Regions from separate parts of the Streptomyces sp. NPDC020780 genome, predicted to be linked through region 1. Evidence: riboswitches for the same ligand, from Rfam matches in the RefSeq annotation. Region 1 holds a riboswitch; each other region holds the start of a gene.
The links. Region 1 has a riboswitch for cyclic di-AMP ahead of ACH4VO_RS08660 (C40 family peptidase). Riboswitches for the same ligand answer to the same signal wherever they lie in the genome.
Positions count from the first base shown of each region.

Region 1 (5,750 bases):
GCGAGGACTGCGGTGGCCTCGAAGGGGTCCAGGGAGAGCAGCCGGACCACCGCGGTGGCGGGTCCGCTGACGGTCTCGTACGCGACGCAGTGTGCGGCGTCCTCCGGACCGAGGCCCGCCGTGCGTGCGGTGAGGCCGAGGACGACGGGCTGGTGCGCGCCGCGCGGGCGGGCCGCGGCGAGTGCGTCCAGCTCGGGGCCGGGCCAGGTCGCCCGCGCCGCCCGCATGAGCTGGCGGCCGAGCTTGCGTCCCACGGACCGCAGCGCGGGCGAGGGGGTCCGGGCGTCGGCTGCCTCGTCGAGGGCGAGCGGGTCGAGCCCGTGGGCCGCCGCGGCGGCGAGCGCCGCGGCGGTGAGGCCGGTGGTGTGCAGCCGGCCCAGGCAGAAGTCCGCCAGGCTCCGGGCGTCACGGATGTGGCCCGCCTTGACGGCAGGCTCGGCCCCTCCGGAGTGGGCGTGGCCTCCGGCCGGGAAGCGGCCGTCGGCAAGGACGAGGAGTGCGGCGCGTGTCGTCATGAGGTGCCGTCCGCCGCTCAGAAGAGGAAGTAACGCTGGGCCATCGGGAGTTCGGCGGCCGGTGCGGGCTCGACCCGTTCCCCGTCGATGGTGACGGCGAAACTGTCGGGTTCCACGTGGACCTGGGGCAGAGCGTCGTTCTCCCGCATGTCCGCCTTGGTGATTCCGCGCGTACTGGTGATCGGGACGAACCGCTTGCCGAGGCCCAGCCGTTCCGGCAGCCCGTCCGCCAGCGCCGCTTCGGCGACGAAGTTGACGGAGTTGGCGGCGGGCGCCCGGCCGACGGCGCCGAACATCGGGCGCGGCAGGACCGGCTGGGGGGTGGGAATGGAGGCGTTGGCGTCTCCCATCTGCGCGTAGGCGATCTGGCCGCCCTTGATCACAGTCCGGGGCTTGACGCCGAAGAACGCCGGGTCCCACAGGACGAGGTCGGCGAGCTTGCCTGTCTCGACCGAGCCGATCTCCCGGTCGAGTCCCTGGGCGACGGCCGGGTTGATCGTGTATTTGGCGACATAGCGACGTGCGCGGTGGTTGTCGGCGGGACCGTCACCGGGCAGGGAGCCGCGTCGCCGTTTCATCACGTGGGCCGTCTGCCAGGTCCGCAGGACCACTTCACCGATGCGTCCCATCGCCTGGGAGTCCGAGGAGATGATCGAGATGGCGCCGAGGTCGTGGAGGATGTCCTCGGCCGCGATGGTCGAGGGCCGGATCCGGGACTCGGCGAAGGCGAGGTCCTCCGGTACCGCCGGGTTGAGGTGGTGGCAGACCATCAGCATGTCGAGGTGTTCCTCGATGGTGTTGACGGTGTGCGGACGCGTGGGGTTGGTGGAGCTGGGCAGGACGTACGGCTCCGACACCACGGTGATGATGTCGGGGGCGTGCCCGCCTCCCGCACCTTCGGTGTGGTACGAGTGGATGGTGCGCCCGGCGATGGCGGCCAGCGTGTCGGCGACGAAGCCGGCCTCGTTGAGCGTGTCCGTGTGGATGGCGAGCTGGGCTCCGGTCTCCTCGCACACGCGCAGACAGGCGTCGATGACGGCGGGGGTCGCGCCCCAGTCCTCGTGGATCTTGAATCCCAGTGCTCCGGCCCGTAGTTGGGAGTGCATGGCCTCGCGGGACATGGTGTTGCCCTTGCCGAGCAGGCCGATGTTGACGGGGTACTCCTCCAGTGCCTCGAACATCCGGGCGAGGTGCCAGGGTCCTGGGGTGACGGTGGTCGCCTTGCTGCCCTCCGCGGGCCCGGTTCCACCCCCGACGAGTGTCGTGATGCCGGCGGAGAGCGCCTGGTCGATCAGGGTCGGCGAGATGAAGTGGACGTGCGCGTCGATGGCCCCCGCCGTGACGAACATGCCGTTGCCCGCGATGATCTCCGTCTCGGGGCCGATGACGAGGTCGGGGTGGACGCCGTCCATCGTGTCCGGGTTGCCGGCCTTGCCGATGCCGGTGATCCGACCGCCTCGGATGCCGATGTCGGCCTTGACGACACCCCAGTGGTCGATGATGACGGCGCCGGTGACCACGGTGTCGGGCGCGCCCTCGGCGCGGGTGGTGCGCGCCTGGCCCATCGACTCCCGGATCACCTTCCCGCCGCCGAACACGGCTTCGTCACCGGCCAGTCCGGGCCCCCCGGAGCGGTCCTCCTCGATCTCGACGACGAGATCGGTGTCGGCGAGCCGGATGCGGTCGCCGGTGGTGGGGCCGAACAGGTCGGCGTATACGGCACGGCTGAGTTCAGGCATCGAGAGGACCTCCGGTGTCGCCGCGCAGCCCGGGAACGACGCGCAGACCTGCGAGCGGGACGAGCTCGACGTCGACCGGGATGCCGGGCTCGAAGCGCACGGCGGTCCCCGCCGCGATATGGAGACGCAGCCCGCGGGCAGCGGGACGGTCGAACTCCAGACCCGGGTTGGTCTCGGCGAAGTGGTAGTGCGAGCCGACCTGGACGGGGCGGTCCGCGACGTTGAGGACGGTGAGGCGGGTGACGGGGCGCCCCTCGTTGAGCGGCACGGTGCCGTCCGCGTAGAGGATCTCTCCGGGAATCATCGGTGTGCTCCCGTCAGACGATCGGTTCATGGACGGTGACGAGCTTGGTGCCGTCCGGGAAGGTGGCCTCCACCTGGACGTCGTGGATCATCTCCGGGATGCCGTCCATGACGTCCTCCCGGGTGAGCACCTTCCTTCCCGAGGCCATCAGTTCGGCGACGGTCCGGCCGTCACGCGCACCCTCCAGGAGGTGTGAGGTGATCAGGGCGACCGCCTCGGGATGGTTCAGCCGCAGCCCGCGCGCCCTGCGCTTTCCGGCGACATCGGCCGCCACGTGGATGAGCAGGCGTTCCTGTTCGTGCGGAGTCAGTTGCACGCTTCCACCTCTTCGTCTTCCGCCCGGTACCGGCTCCGGGCGCAGCGGGACCCTATCCACCTTCAACACTTTGTTGAAGGTGGAAGAGGGCCTCGCGGCCAGGTATTGCACGTTAGGGCGGAAGTTTTTCCGGCGCGTTAACTGATCTTTTGCCGACCCATGTACATCAGGGGCGCCGAGCGCGGCCCGGGCGCGGCAGGCCCGGCCCGCCGCGCCCCACCTCCCGCGCCCGGCGAATCCGGCTCGGCGAGGACCCCCCGGGCGACGCCCCACCGGGGACGCTCCCGTACCGGCCCGCGCCGAAGGTGAATGCGATGGCTGCGTCTCTGGGTGTGGTCGGCCGGATCGGCCGGACCGATCCGGCGCGCTGCGGCGATACCTGCGGAGCGCCCCGGTCGCCGCGGGCGCCGGCCCCGCGCCGTTCCCCTGCGGGACGCGCCGGCGATCACGCACGAGAGGAGCGAGACGCAGATCCACGCGGAGACACCGGTCCGCCCCTGCGCAGGCTGGTCGGGGACCGGCGCGCCAGGTGGGTCACCATGCCGCCGACCGCTACGAGTTGAGCTCCCGGTCGCCCGACTGCCGCATCCTCTCCGCTTCTCGGCGCACGCGCCGCGACACGCCCGGCGGGCCGAGGAATCTTCCTCCCTCGTTCGGCTCAGACAGCCCCCCTCAGGAGGGACAGTTCAACTTGCGCATCGCGTGGGGACGCTGAGCGGAACACCCTGTTCCGCCGCTGGTACGCGGCTGGTGCGGCAGGACCTCCGGGGAGCGGCGTCAGCCCCGCCCACCCGAACGGGCCAGCCGTGACGACTCTCACATAACGCCTTTTCAGTTCGGAAAACAGACACCGCGTGAGTAAAGATCCGTGGGACGACAAGCCCCCGCCACCGCGGCGGGGCGGTCCGGGCGGACGCCGAGTCCTGCCGCCGTCCGGACGCCTGGTCGACAGGAGTGGATCGGCAGGAGTGGAGGACCCGAGCACAACGGGCCGCCCGGACACCCGTTCCGGACAGCCCTCGGGGTGAAGCCGCCGAGCGCGGCCGGGCAACTTCGCCAGCCCGAACCCGACAGGTCATCCTTCACAGGCGGCTGACGAAGGGTTGCGCATGACTGCGCAGGTTCATGTCCCGTCTCTGTTCGCCCGGGTCGGTACGGCCTCGGTTCTCACACTCGCGGTCGGCACCACGATGCTGGCGCCCGGCATCGTCGACGACGCCGAAGCCGCGACCAACTCGACGAAGGCGCTGAAGGTCGCCGCCTCGAAGAAGGGGGCGCCCTACCGGTGGGGCGCCACGGGCCCCCACCGGTTCGACTGCTCGGGCCTCACGCTCTACGCCTTCAAGAAGGCGGGCAAGAAACTCCCCCGCACGGCCCAGCAGCAGTACAACACCACGCGCCACATCACCAGGTCGCAGCGGCAACGCGGCGACCTGGTCTTCTTCCATGCGGGCCGCAGCGTGTACCACGTGGGCATCTACGCCGGCGGAGGCAGGATCTGGCACTCCCCGAAGACCGGGGCGGTGGTCAGACTGGAGAAGATCTGGTCGAAGAGCGTCTGGTACGGAAGGGTCCGCTGACGTCCGTACACCTGTACGCACGTCCTCTGTTCGCCCGTGTGCTGATACGCGCCTCCGGGGTGCACGCGTACACCGCACCCGTGTACGCGTGCACACTCCAACGGCCGTCGCGGACCGTCGCGCACCCGGCCGCGCCGTGGCCGGGTCAGTGCAGCAGGGGCGCGGCGACCAGTACGAGCCCCAGCGCGGTGAGCGCCGCACCGACGCTGGTCAGCGCGGGGCTCGGCGTGGCGGTGGTGCCGGAGATGGTCGCGGCGATGTCTTCGGCACCTCTGGCCGTACGGCGACTGGAACACGCGGAGTTCCGCCGGACGATCTCCGTGGCGCACCGGGGAGAGCGGAACACCGCCGCGGCGGCCACGCTGAGGGCTCTGCTGCGCAGCGGTTTCGGACGGGCCGCCGCTCACTGAGGCCCTGCCGGGTCCGCCCCGCCCGCCCGGACGCCGCGGTCTGGTTTCCGGTCAGGTAAAGGTCAGGGCAGGGCAGGGCCTGCGCGGGTACGGCCCAGGGAGGGGTGATCGAGACCGTCTTGCCGCCGTCCCGGATCGGGCTGACGCCGATCCGCGCCCTCCCGGCCGCTCACAGGCACGACAACGGCCCTCTACGCTTCGGAGCGCTCCGCCCGAGGGGGCCGCTGCTCCACGCACCGTGGGCGGAGGCCGTGGAGCGCGGGGCCGACGGCTCCAGGGGCATGAGGGCCGGCTGCGCCACGTGACCCAGGTCGCTCAACTCCCGTACCCGGGTGCGTCATTACCGCCCTACGCGGTCGGCAGCCGCCTCCAGCCCCTCATCGGGCCTCAGCCGTTCGGCATCTCCTCTTCTCCGCCTTCACCGGTGACCGGAGAGGGCGCCGTGCCCACCACCGTCGCCACGGCGCTCTCGATCTGCTCGGGTGTCAGGTCCGCCCGCGCCGTCAGCCGCAGGCGGGAGACTCCGTCCGGGACCGACGGAGGGCGGAAACACCCCACCGCGAGGCCGGCCGCCCGGCAGTCGGCCGCCCAGCGCACCGCCGCGTGGGCGGACGGTGCGCGGACGGACACGACGGCGGCGTCGGGGCGGACGGCGGTCAGCCCGGCCGCGGTCAGCCGTCCGTGCAGTTCGGCGGCGACGGCGCGCGCCCTGCCCGCGCGCTCAGGCTCGCGGCGAAGGAGCGCCAGGCCGCCCAGCGCCGCGCCGACGGCCGCGGGGGCGAGGCCGGTGTCGAAGATGAACGTACGGGCGGTGTTGACCAGGTGGTCGATGACCCGGGCCGGTCCCAGGACGGCTCCGCCCTGACTGCCGAGGGACTTGGAGAGG
Region 1 covers NZ_JBIRTB010000003.1:590,781-596,530, forward strand. The annotation lists gene ACH4VO_RS08640 (urease accessory UreF family protein) at 1-515, opposite strand, end outside; gene ACH4VO_RS08645 (urease subunit alpha) at 533-2,254, opposite strand; gene ACH4VO_RS08650 (urease subunit beta) at 2,247-2,558, opposite strand; gene ACH4VO_RS08655 (urease subunit gamma) at 2,572-2,874, opposite strand; cyclic di-AMP (ydaO/yuaA leader) riboswitch at 3,779-3,980, shown strand; gene ACH4VO_RS08660 (C40 family peptidase) at 3,984-4,454, shown strand; gene ACH4VO_RS08665 (LysR substrate-binding domain-containing protein) at 4,643-4,864, shown strand; gene ACH4VO_RS08670 (8-amino-7-oxononanoate synthase) at 5,252-5,750, opposite strand, start outside.

Region 2 (5,750 bases), on a different contig from region 1:
CTGGTGAAGCAGGCCGTCGGCAACCGCTGAGACCGCGTTCCGGGCGTCCTGCTCCTGCCCGCCGGTCCGGATCTCCGGCCTGTCCCTTCTGGTCCGGCCGGTTCTCGCCGGCAATCTTTGCCTCACGGGCAAGAAATTTGCCTGTGAGGAAAGTTCCTGGCCCAATGGAGGTATGAATCCTCCTGAGGCGGGGGTGGCCGACGAACTGCCGGGCATCGCGCCACGCCTGCGTGACCTGCGCCGCAACCGGGGTCTCACCCTGGAGGGCGCCGCCCGGCGGGCCGGACTCTCCCCGGCCCACCTCTCCCGGCTGGAGACCGGTAATCGCCAGCCTTCGCTGCCCATGCTGCTCGGCCTTGCCAGGATCTACGGTACGACGGTCTCCGAGCTCCTCGGCGAGATGCCGCCCGAACGTGACGCGATCGTCAGGGGCGGACCGCTCGGAGGCGCGGGCGCCGAGGCCGACGGCTGGCAGTACCGGCAGGCGGGCGGCCCGGGCCGCGCCATGCAGGCCCTGCGGGTGCACGTGACCTACGGCGTCCAGAGTGATCTGGTCCGCGTCCATCCCGGCGAGGAGTGGCTGCACGTCCTCGACGGCCGGCTGAGGGTCGTACTCGGGGAGACCGTGCACGACCTCGAACCGGGGGACAGCGCGCACTTCGACTCGCTCACCCCGCACCGGATCGCGGCGCTCGACCCCTCGGGCGCCCACCTGCTCTTCGTCCACACACTGCTGCAGAGCCCCGTCGCGGAGCTGTGCCTGGGCAGCGGAACCCATCGCTTCTGACCCCCGCACCGCCCGCTCGCTCTCTCCGCCGGACGGCTGAGAGGAAGGACTGACATGTCTGATTCAGAGGACTACGACCCGCTCACACCCCGCCGACCGAAGGGGCAGGACACCCACGAGCGCAAGATGCCACGGGGTGTGATCATCCGTCTTTTCGCCTACCTGGTGGCCGGACACGTCGTCGCCGCGTTCCTCTTCCTGCTGTTCACCGTGGCGGGCAAGGGCTGACGGGCCGGCTGTCACCGGGGGGTGTGACGGCTCGGCGACGCGCCGGGTGACCGCCTGGGCGCCAGGGTGCGGGTGGCGTCCGGCGCGTTCAGGCCGGTGCCGTCCGCCGACTGCCAGGTGCCCGGGGCTGCCGCCCGCCGTGTCGGGGTGTCGCCCCGGTGCCAAGGGTGATGATGGTGAACGGCGCGTCGCCGGAGCTGCGGTCACGCGTCCTCGACGAGGCGCTCGCGCAGCCTCTCGCGGGTCTCCGGGGAGAGCTTCAAGCCGTCCCGGAGGTAGCGGTCCGTGCTGCCCCAGTTCTCCTCGATCGCGGCAAAGGCGGCGGCGAGGTACTCGGAGCGCGCTCCGAAGAGCGGATTCAAGAGCTCCAGGACCTCCTGCGACATCCCCGCCGACGACGTGTCGCTCCGCCGGATCCGGTATCGGCGGTGCGTGTCGTCGGACTTGAGGTAGTCCGCCTCGATGGCTTCCCGCTCGACGCCGACGGCGAGGAGCGAGACCGCGACCGACAGGCCGGCCCGGTCCTTGCCCGCCGCGCAGTGCATGAGCGCCGGAACACTGTCCTCGGCCAGTGCGTGCAGCACGCGGCTGTGTTCCGCGGTGCGGTCCGTGATGATGGCCCGGTACGAGGCGATCATGCGCGCGGTCCCCTTGCCGTCGGCGAGGATCGAACGCAGCTGCCGGATGTCGCCGTCCCGTACCAGCCGCCAGAACTCGGCGCCGTCCGCCGGGTCGGAGAGCGGAATGCTGACGTTCCGGACGCCCGGCAGCTCCACGTCATGGCCGTCGAGCTTGTGGTCGGCGGCGTTACGGAAGTCGAAGACGGTGTGCAGGCCCAGGCCGGCCAGGAACGCGGCGTCCGACTCCGTGGCGTGCGCCAGGTGGCCGCTGCGGTAGAGGCGCCCCTGGCGCACCCTCCGGCCGTCGACGGTCGGGAGCCCGCCCACATCGCGGAAGTTGCGGACACCGGTGAGCTCGGCATCGGCCGGCGGAACCTCTGGCAGCTGCGTCACAAGGACTCCTGGAGTGTCTGGTGCCGGCGCCGCTCGCCGGCGAAGGGCACGCTCGCGACGATACGACACGGGGGCGCCGGGCCATGGCCGTGCCCTCGGCCGATGCGCGTGCCCTCACCCGGGTGTGCCGGGGGTGCGAAGGCTGTGTCCGTATTGGTGCATTTAGGCGAACATGCCGGTCTTATGCGGGAGATGGAAGGTCCCGGGTGAGCGGGATCATATCCGTGACGGTGTGTGGCGGAAAGGCCGACGGGTATTCCCCGCGCCGCGCGGAAAGCCAAGATCCGTAATCCACGGAGTGTGACGGGAATTCCGTACCGGAATTGAGGCGCGCATTCCGGTCGGGAGCCGGTGGCTTGTTCACCCCGTCCCCACTCGCTTACGGTCACCGTCAATCCGGACGGAACGCCTAATCCTGCCGCCGCCCGGAATCCGCACCGACCCACGTGTGGCAGGAGCGGGGGAACCAGGTAAGCCGCCGACCGGGAGATCCGGACGGCTCGGGGTCAAGTCGCGTCCGACGCGGCCGGGCATCTCCAGTCCGAACCCGACAGCTCACCTCGCAGGCGCCGGAGAGGAAAGCACCATGCCCGCACAGGGTAAGCACCGCCGTACGAAGACCGGGCCGATCTCCCGAGGCGTCATAGCCGCGGGGGCCGGCGGCGCCGTACTCGCCCTTCCGCTGATCGGCGCCACCGGCGCCCACGCCGCGGAGCAGGCCGCCCCGGCCACCAAGCCCGCAGCCGCGGCCGCGGCGCAGTCCGCGCCGGCCGCTCCGGCCGCGAAGAAGGAGAGCGTCACCGCGACCTACTCCGTCGTCCCGGGCGACTACCTGGCGAAGATCGCGTCCGCCCAGAAGATCAAGGGTGGCTGGCAGAAGCTGTACAAGGACAACCGCGAGGTCGTCGGCGACAACCCGAGCCTGATCTTCCCGGGCATGAAGCTGACCCTCGGCGCCGAGGCGTCCGCTCCCGCCGCGAAGGCCGCACCCACCAAGGCGGCACCCACCAAGGCGGAGCCGGCGCCGAAGGCTGCCGCCCCCGTGGAGAAGGCGGCCGCGGTGACGGACGCCGCCGAAACCACCGCCGCCGCGAGCAACAGCTCCGGCTACACCACCCCGGTGGCCGACGCCAACGTCACCACCCAGTACCACGCCTCCGGCTCCAGCTGGGCCAGCGGCTACCACACGGGATCCGACTTCCAGGCGGCCTCCGGTACCAGCGTCCGGTCCATCGGCCCCGGCACCGTCGTCTCGGCCGGGTGGAGCGGCTCGTACGGGAACGAGGTCGTCATCCAGCACAGCGACGGCATGTACTCCCAGTACGGCCACCTGTCCTCGCTGGACGTCTCCGCCGGCCAGACCGTCACCGGCGGCCAGCAGATCGGCCTCTCCGGCAGCACCGGCAACTCCACCGGCCCGCACCTGCACTTCGAGGTCCGCACCGGTCCGAGCTACGGCTCGGACGTCGACCCCATCGCCTACCTGCGCTCGCACGGCGTCTCCATCTGACGCGACCGCGTAGGTGCGGCAGTTCAGCAGAGGGACCGAGTAAGAGGGCGGTGCGCGGCGGCGCACCGCCCTCTTCCTTATTCCTGCTTTACCGAAACCTGACCAGGTGGTCTTTCTCACCACCCGTCAACCCCTCATTACGGTCGCGTAGGTCACATTCTACGGTGCAGGATATGCGCTTGTGGCAGACGATTCGAGAAACAGACAACGAGGCGTCATCGGGTCGTACGCAGCGATCGGCGACAGCTTCACCGAAGGCGTCGGAGACCCCGGCCCAGACGGGAGGCTCGTCGGCTGGGCGGACCGGTTCGCGGTGCTCCTCGCCGACCAGCTCCCGGTTCCGGAGGCCGGCCCGGTGGACGACCCGCACGGGCATTTCCGCTACGCCAATCTCGCCGTACGCGGACGCCTCCTCGACCAGATCGTCGAGGAACAGGTGCCCCGCGCCAAGGAACTGGCCCCCGACCTGGTCAGCTTCTGCGCGGGAGGCAACGACATCATCCGGCCGGGCTCCGACCCGGACGACGTGGCCGAACGCTTCGAGCGCGCGGTCGCCGACCTGACACAGGCGGTCGGCACCGTCATGGTCACCACCGGCTTCGACACCCGCGGTATCCCGGTACTCCGGCACCTGCGCGGCAAGATCGCCACGTACACCGCCCATGTCCGGTCCATCGCCGACCGCTACGACTGCCCGGTCCTGGACCTGTGGTCGCTGCGGTCCGTCCAGGACAGGCGTGCCTGGGACGCCGACCGGCTGCACCTCTCCGCCGAGGGACACACCAGGGTCGCGCTTCGGGCCGCCCAGGTCCTCGGGATCGAGGTGCCGGCCGATCCCGACCAGGGGTGGCCGCCGCAGTTGCAGCGCGGCACGCTCGAGGTGCGCCGCGACGACATCCACTGGGCGCGCGAGTACCTCGTCCCGTGGATCGGGCGGCGGCTGCGCGGCGAGTCGTCGGGGGACCACGTCGAGGCCAAGCGTCCCGATCTGCTCCCCCTGTGATAGCGGTGCGTGACCGGGACCACGCCGGCGGCGGGGGCGAGGGGCCGGTCGGGCGAGCGGTGGCCCGCCGGGTACCTGACGCGGCGCCACCGCGAGGTGCGGCAGCCGGCCCGTGAGGTACGCCGCCTCCCGCCGGGGGCGGCGTACCGGATCGCGGCTGCGGCCCTGCCGAGCGAACTCCGCTACCGGGTGATCACGGGCAGCAGAGGCCGCTCCGCGACCGGCGGCGCGAGACCGCCCGGGAGGGGGATCCGCAGCGGGCGGGCGGGTATCCGCTCCAGCACGCCGCCCGCGAAGACGTCGTACAACGGCAGTGTCTCCAGGTGCACATAGCCGATGTGGCAGTCGCACACGTCGAGCGGGCAGCCGCGCGGGCCCAGGGCACGGCGGTAGCTGCCGTCGTAGAGGTTCCCCAGCTCGGCGGGGACGAAGTGACAGCGGCGCACCGTGCCGTCCCCGTCCACGGAGATGACCGACTCGCCCGTCCGGCAGGGCAGTCCGGCCGAGGCGTGCGGATACCTGCTGTACGGGAAGAGGGGGTCGAGGGCCGTCCAGCGGCCGGCCTCCTCGTCCGTGTAGGTGTGGCCCTCGGCGGCGTTGACCCACAGGTACACCTCGGGGGGAAGGTCGGCACGCAGCCGCCGGGCCTCCTCGAGATGCCCCTCCAGGCCGACGACTCCGACGCTGTGACGGACCCCGAGTGCCGACAGCTTGCCGCAGGAGCCGAGGAACCGCTCGTACGGGGTCTGACCCGGGTGGTACGTGCACCAGAGGGCGACCTTCTCCCGGTCGGCGTCGGTCAGCCAGTCGGTGCGGCCGCCGAGATTGGTCTGAATGGCGACCCTGTTCACGTGCGGAAGCCGTGACAGTGCGACGATCGCCCTCCGGTACCAGGACCGCACCAGCCCCTCGCCCCACGGAGTGAACAGCACCGACAGCCGGTCACCGGTCTGTGCGGCGGCCCACGCCGTGAAGCGCTCCAGAGCCGCCCGGTCGGCGCGCAGCTGGTCCCCGCTGTCACGCCGTTTCGCGAACGGGCAGTAGGGGCAGTCGTAGTCGCACGAGGCCAGCGGGCCCCGGTAGAGGATCGTCAGGTCCACGGTCATCGGCCCCCGCTCATCGGACTGCTCACTTCTGTTCGTAGGCGGCCATGGCGGCCCGCACGGCGGGGGAGAACAGCTCCGGACCCAGAGCGTCGGAGTGGGCCAG
Region 2 covers NZ_JBIRTB010000014.1:90,767-96,516, reverse strand. The annotation lists gene ACH4VO_RS25270 (aspartate aminotransferase family protein) at 1-30, shown strand, start outside; gene ACH4VO_RS25265 (XRE family transcriptional regulator) at 173-787, shown strand; gene ACH4VO_RS25260 (DUF6126 family protein) at 842-1,015, shown strand; gene ACH4VO_RS25255 (tyrosine-protein phosphatase) at 1,219-2,028, opposite strand; cyclic di-AMP (ydaO/yuaA leader) riboswitch at 2,454-2,612, shown strand; gene ACH4VO_RS25250 (LysM peptidoglycan-binding domain-containing M23 family metallopeptidase) at 2,615-3,538, shown strand; gene ACH4VO_RS25245 (SGNH/GDSL hydrolase family protein) at 3,720-4,541, shown strand; gene ACH4VO_RS25240 (STM4011 family radical SAM protein) at 4,724-5,641, opposite strand; gene ACH4VO_RS25235 (STM4012 family radical SAM protein) at 5,670-5,750, opposite strand, start outside.
Region 2: it holds a riboswitch for cyclic di-AMP, as region 1 does, so the genes downstream of both, ACH4VO_RS25250 (LysM peptidoglycan-binding domain-containing M23 family metallopeptidase) here and ACH4VO_RS08660 (C40 family peptidase) in region 1, are expected to answer to the same signal.

Region 3 (5,750 bases), on a different contig from region 1:
CATGCTTGTTCTTGCTCTTTTGCCCCATGTAACATGCAGAATCAATCATTCGGGTGACGGCTTCGACCAGGCCGACCCCGAGCGGACCCGGGCCGGTCGCGGCCACGGCACACCAGGCACGGCACACCCCAGGCCCCGCACCTCCCCGGTGCGGGCAGCAGTGGAAGCGGAGCGCGGACATGTCCCACGTCGAAACCGAGACAGCCGACCAGCCTGAGTGCTGGCGCCGAGCGGCGCAGGTGGCGGCCGACCGCGCAGCCGTACTGCCCGCCGCGGGGGAGCGCATCGCCGTCGTCGGATGCGGCACGTCCTTCTACATGGCCCAGGCGTACGCCTCGCTCCGCGAGGACTCCGGGCAGGGCGAGTCCGATGCCTTCGCCGCCTCGGAGTTCCCCTTCGGCCGGCGGTACGACCGGGTCGTCGCCCTGACGCGCTCGGGCACGACGACGGAGGTGCTCGACCTGCTGACCCGGTTGCGCGGCACCACGGCGACCCTCGCGGTGACGGCCGATCCGCAGACCCCCGTCATGGCGGCAGCCGACGAGGTGGTGGTGCTCGACTTCGCCGACGAACGGTCCGTCGTGCAGACCAGGTTCGCCACCACGGCGCTCACCCTCTTCCGCGCCCACCTCGGGCTGCACACCGACGACGTGGTGCGGGACGCGGAGACCGCACTGGCCGAGCCACTGCCCGACGGGCTCACGGAGTGCGCGCAGTTCAGCTTCCTGGGCCGCGGCTGGACGGTCGGGCTCGCCAACGAGGCGGCGCTGAAGATGAAGGAGGCGTCACTGTCCTGGACGGAGTCGTATCCGGCGATGGAGTACCGCCACGGGCCCATCAGCATCGCCACGGCCGGGACGGCGACCTGGATGTTCGGTTCCGCGCCGGAAGGCCTCGCCGAGCAGGTACTGGCGACCGGCGCCCGCTGGGTGGCGAGCGGCCTGGACCCGCTGGCGGAGCTGGTCAGGGTGCAGCGGCTCGCGGTCGCCCGGGCGGTGGCCCGGGGTCTCGACCCGGACCTGCCCCGTCACCTGACCCGGTCGGTGGTCCTCGACGAGGCCGCCGGGGCCTGAGCCGGCGCACGCGGGGTGCGCCGGGCGGGGTCCGTCCGCCCGGCGCGCCCTGCGGAGGACCGGTTCAGGCGGCCTCGTCGAAGTAGGCGTCCAGCGCCGCGTCGAGGCCCGCCGTCCACTCCTTGAGGCTGCTCCGGGCCGCCGCCTCGACCTCCGCGTTGAACCAGCGGCGGCTCGACAGATGGACCGTGACAGTGAACCGGCGGCCGAAGCGGGCGGTCTTGACCTCCACCGCGCCGATCTCGGACCAGTCGAAGTCCGCCTCCTGGTCGTCCAGCCGGAACCGGACGCCCTCGCGGTCGACCCGGATCGATCCGCGCCGGTCGCTGACCTCGAAGACGGGCCCGTCCTCCTTCCCGGCGTCGGAGCCGCCCCCGGCCTCTTCCTGTACCGCCGCGTCGGCGTCGTCCGGAACAGGCGCCCGTCCGGCGGCAGCCGCGGGATCCTCCCCGCTCTCCGCCCCGGCGCGCGCGTCAGCGGCCTCTGCCGCCTCGTCCGTTTTCCCCTCCGTCCGCGCGGGGGCAGGGGCCGTCAGGCCGGGGATGTACGCCGGGTCCGTGCCCGCGGCGAACTCTGGCTTGGTGTTGGAATCTATGCGCTGCTCCACGGCGGGCAGTATGGACGACGAACCTGTACGAGACCAGTCGCCAGGGGGCGCGGCCCCGCGCCCCGTACCCCTGCGCCGCCGGTGCGGGCCCCTCCCGCACCGGCGGCCGACCGCGCGCACGGGTCCCCGCACACGGAAAGACGGGTGGTGCGGGTCCGTCAGAACCCGCACCACCCGTCAGGCATGGTCCGCTGTCACGCGGTCAGACCTCAGTAGGCACCGAACACGTTGTCGATCGAGCCGTACCGGTCGGCGGCGTAGTTGCACGCGGCCGTGATGTTGGCGACCGGGTCGTAGCTGTCCATCGACGTGCCGGGCACGTGGTAGGCCTGGAAGGTCGGGTCGATGACCTGCAGCAGCCCCTTGGACGGGACGCCGTTGATCGCGTTGATGTCCCAGTTGTTGATGGCCAGGGGGTTACCCGAGGACTCGCGCATGATGTTGCGGTGGATGCCCTCGTACGTGCCGGGGATGCCGTGCTCGGCCATGACAGCCAGCGACTCCTTGATCCAGCCGTCGAGGTCGTTCGTGTACGTGACCGGCGCGGCGGCGACGGCCTCGACGGCGGCGGGCGCACCCTGGGCGGCCAGCTCCGTGGTCCGTTCGGAACGGTCGGCGCGGTCGGCGCCTCGCGCGGCACGGTCCGGGGAAGCGGACGGCTCCGCCTTCTTGCCGGCCTTGTCCGCGGCCTTCGGCGCCTTGCTGTCGGCATGGGTCCCGATGGTCAGCTTCAGGCCGGGGTGAATCAGGTCCGGGTTACTGCCGACAGCCTTTCGGTTGCCGTTGTAGAGCTCCTGCCAGCCACCGCTCACGGAATGATCGCGTGCGATCTTGGAAAGGGAATCACCCAAGATCACGGAATACGTGACGGGCTCGGACTTCTGCGCGGCAATTCCCTTGCCGGACAGGGCGGTCGAGGTGACCGACTTTTCCACCGCCACCGGCTGCGCCGGCGCGGCGAACGCTCCGGTCGCACCGATCACGGGGAGCGCGAGGGCGGCTCCGCCCGTGCTCACGGCGATGATGCCGCGGGTCAGCGAACTGGTCCCGGAACGACGGTTCTTGAACTTTGCGGGCATGCTGAATTCCTCTCCGCCGCCTACGAAGTGAGCTGTCGGGTTCGGGCTGGAGATGCCCGGCCGCACGTGAATGCGACTTCACCCCGAGCCGTTCCGGATACCGGATCGGCGCTTACCTGGGTCCCCCGCTCCTGCCGTACGAGATGTGGTCGGGTTCCCGGACGGCGGCAGGATTCGGCGTTCCATCCGGAGTGAGGGTGACCGTAGGCGAGAAATGCCGAAAGGAACAAGCCCCGCATTCGTGATCACAATTCAGCGGAAAGATCAATTCACGGAAATACGTGTAACCGACCCCACACGGCGCACTCAACTTTCTTGGCGCGCAAGGGAAGCGGAAGACGCGTCACGGCGTCCCGGGCGAAGAGCGTGACCCTGGTCACGGCGTCCGATAAGGGTGATTTGCGGTACGCCGCAAGGGGTGCCGATCCACCTGACGACTCGTCGAAAATTACGGTATTAATTCTAGAAAAGACATCAAAACGGGCATATGACGCACTTGGGTCACTGATGCGCATATCAATGACCATCGCGTGGAACCCGTCCTCGTATGACCGACAGCGTGAACCCCGACCTGGCGAACCCGCGGATCACCGTCCTGCCCGTTCAGCCCGGGCATCCGCCCTTCCGCGTCGTGGAGATCGACGGAGAGGTCGTCGGCGCGGCGACGTCGATGACGGACCTCCTGCTCCTCGCCGCCGATGCCGGCATCACGGTCCACGACCTCGAGGACCCGGCCGTCGTGCGGTGGGTGGGCGGCGGCAAACTCACCTGGAGGCGGCACTGAGCGGGCACCCGACGGCAGCGGCCGCCGACGGCACGCCCCGGTTCCCGGCCACTCCTGCGTGCGGCAGTCGGCCCGGCCCGGCGGCCGCATGCCTGTCGGAGCGCCAGGGCCACGGGCCGCTCGTCAGCCGGCCGGCGGCTCGCCGGTCCACGGATCGAGGCCCGCCCTGCGGCGGGCCCGCTGCACGGCCCTGCTCACGAATGCGTGGCGCCCCCGCCCCATCACCCCGTCCACGGTGATCGGCGACATCTCGAACGCGCCCGTCAGAAGCCTGCGCAGGAACTCGGCCATCCCGAACCGGTACAGGGCGAACGTGGGTACGGTGTGACGCCCACAGACCACCACGGGCCAGCGGTCGGGGTCCTCGTCCATCGTCAGCCAGCACAGGATGTCCGCCTCGGTCGTCGTCCCCCAGGCGAGCAGGGCACCGGGATCCAGCACCAGGTCGGGGCCGGCGGGATCGGCCCACACCTCGTCGGCCTCCACCCTCCAGGCCTCCCGTACGGCTCCGGTCCCCTCGGCCATCGCATCGGGAGTCCGTCCGCCCTCGGGAGCGTCCGTGGGCAGCGGTCGGTGGACGGCGATCGCGCCGTCCACCGAGCCCTCCCCGTACGCGCGCATGAAGGCCTTGTAGTCGGCCGGGAAGGGGGCACCCCAGCGGGCTTCGGCGACCGCCCAGTCGACCTGCTCGTCGATTCCGTATGTCGTCGGCAGCAGGGGCCCCAGCGCCTCGATGGACGCGGGTAACGCGGGCCGGTTCCGTCCCCCACCGTGCCGGCCCCGCCGGGCCACCGGAATCCAGCCGCTGACGCTCCGTCCCAGCACTTCGCGACTCCCACCTGTCGTCCCGTGGAAGGGTCCGCTCCTCCCACAGAACCCAGCGACGCACGGGGTCCACGCATCACACTTCGGAGGGCCGGGGCCCCGCGGACGGGCCACCGTCTCCCGTGCCCGGCGATGCCCGGCGCAACGTGCTGGATCAGGAAGCGGGGCGTACGGCTCCGATGCACGGCTCCGCACGACAAGAGGCCCCGCGGCGGGTGCGGAGGACCCGGCACACGGGCCCGGCCGTAAAAGCACCGGCGGTGTCGTCGCGGGGGAGGGTCAACGCCCCGGCGGCGTCGCGGCGGGGCGCGGGCGTCCGGGAATGCCGGCGGGCGTCGGCGGCCGGGAGCGGCCCGTCCCCCGCCACCCTCGCCGGCGGCCCGGCTCCGTCAGGCCATCAGCCCGGCGGCTACGGTTGCGCCGAGCTCCCAGCAGGCCTCGATGTCCGCCCTGCCCGGCTCACCGGTCACGGTCACCGCGTCGGCGGAGCGGCGCCATCCCAGGCCCGTCGTGATCGACTCGACGCCCCGCAGCGCTCCGGTGACGTCGTTGCCGCCGTGCACGTAGTAACCGAAGGGGCGGCCGCGCGTCGCGTCCAGGCACGGGTAGTAGACCAGGTCGAAGAAGTGCTTGAGGGCGCCGGACATGTAGCCGAGGTTCGCGGGGGTGCCGAGGAGGAAACCGTCGGCGGCGAGCACGTCGGACGCCGTCGCGGCGAGCGCGGCGCGTCGTACGACGCGTACGCCTTCGATCTCGTCCGTCGTCGCGCCGGCGACGACGGCCTCGAAGAGGGTTTGGCAGTTCGGCGAAGGGGTGTGATGAACGATCAGCAAGGTGGCCACGTTCCCGAACCCTGCCGTCCTGGTCCTCCGCCCGCAAGCGAGCACGTCGGCCTGTCGCCGTCCGCCACGGTGGGTACGGCAGGTGGCGAGCGCTCCGGGAGGAGCGGGCGGTGGCGTAGGGGCGGGCGGGCCGCCGCACCCCGGGGTGGCTGCCCGCCCCGCACGTGGCTCCGACGCCGCCGGGACGCGCCCCCGCGCCTCTCTCCCCGGATGCCGGCCGGCGTGCGTCGTGCTCATGGCTCGCCGATCACCCCGGTCCGGACCACCGCCCGCTGAGGGCGTGGACAGCGGGGCCGTCCGGGGGCACGGACAGGCGGACGCCGTGCGTGGTCGACGTCCTGCCCGCTCGCCCGGACGGGAGACCGATCGGCCGGACGGGAGACCGATCGGCCGGATGGGAGACTGATCGGCCGTGGACGGCAACACAGGGGGCGGCGGAACTCATGCGCGCACGAAAAGATTCCACACGGGCGGCGGAACTCGTGCGCGTGCGACGGGGCTCCCCGGGAACGGCGGCATGGGTCGTGGTGGCGGCGGTCA
Region 3 covers NZ_JBIRTB010000005.1:208,740-214,489, forward strand. The annotation lists gene ACH4VO_RS11655 (sugar isomerase) at 180-1,073, shown strand; gene ACH4VO_RS11660 (hypothetical protein) at 1,138-1,680, opposite strand; gene ACH4VO_RS11665 (transglycosylase SLT domain-containing protein) at 1,890-2,759, opposite strand; cyclic di-AMP (ydaO/yuaA leader) riboswitch at 2,764-2,949, opposite strand; gene ACH4VO_RS11670 (hypothetical protein) at 3,307-3,543, shown strand; gene ACH4VO_RS11675 (SMI1/KNR4 family protein) at 3,667-4,368, opposite strand; gene ACH4VO_RS11680 (NAD(P)H-dependent oxidoreductase) at 4,758-5,210, opposite strand.
Region 3: it holds a riboswitch for cyclic di-AMP, as region 1 does, so the genes downstream of both, ACH4VO_RS11665 (transglycosylase SLT domain-containing protein) here and ACH4VO_RS08660 (C40 family peptidase) in region 1, are expected to answer to the same signal.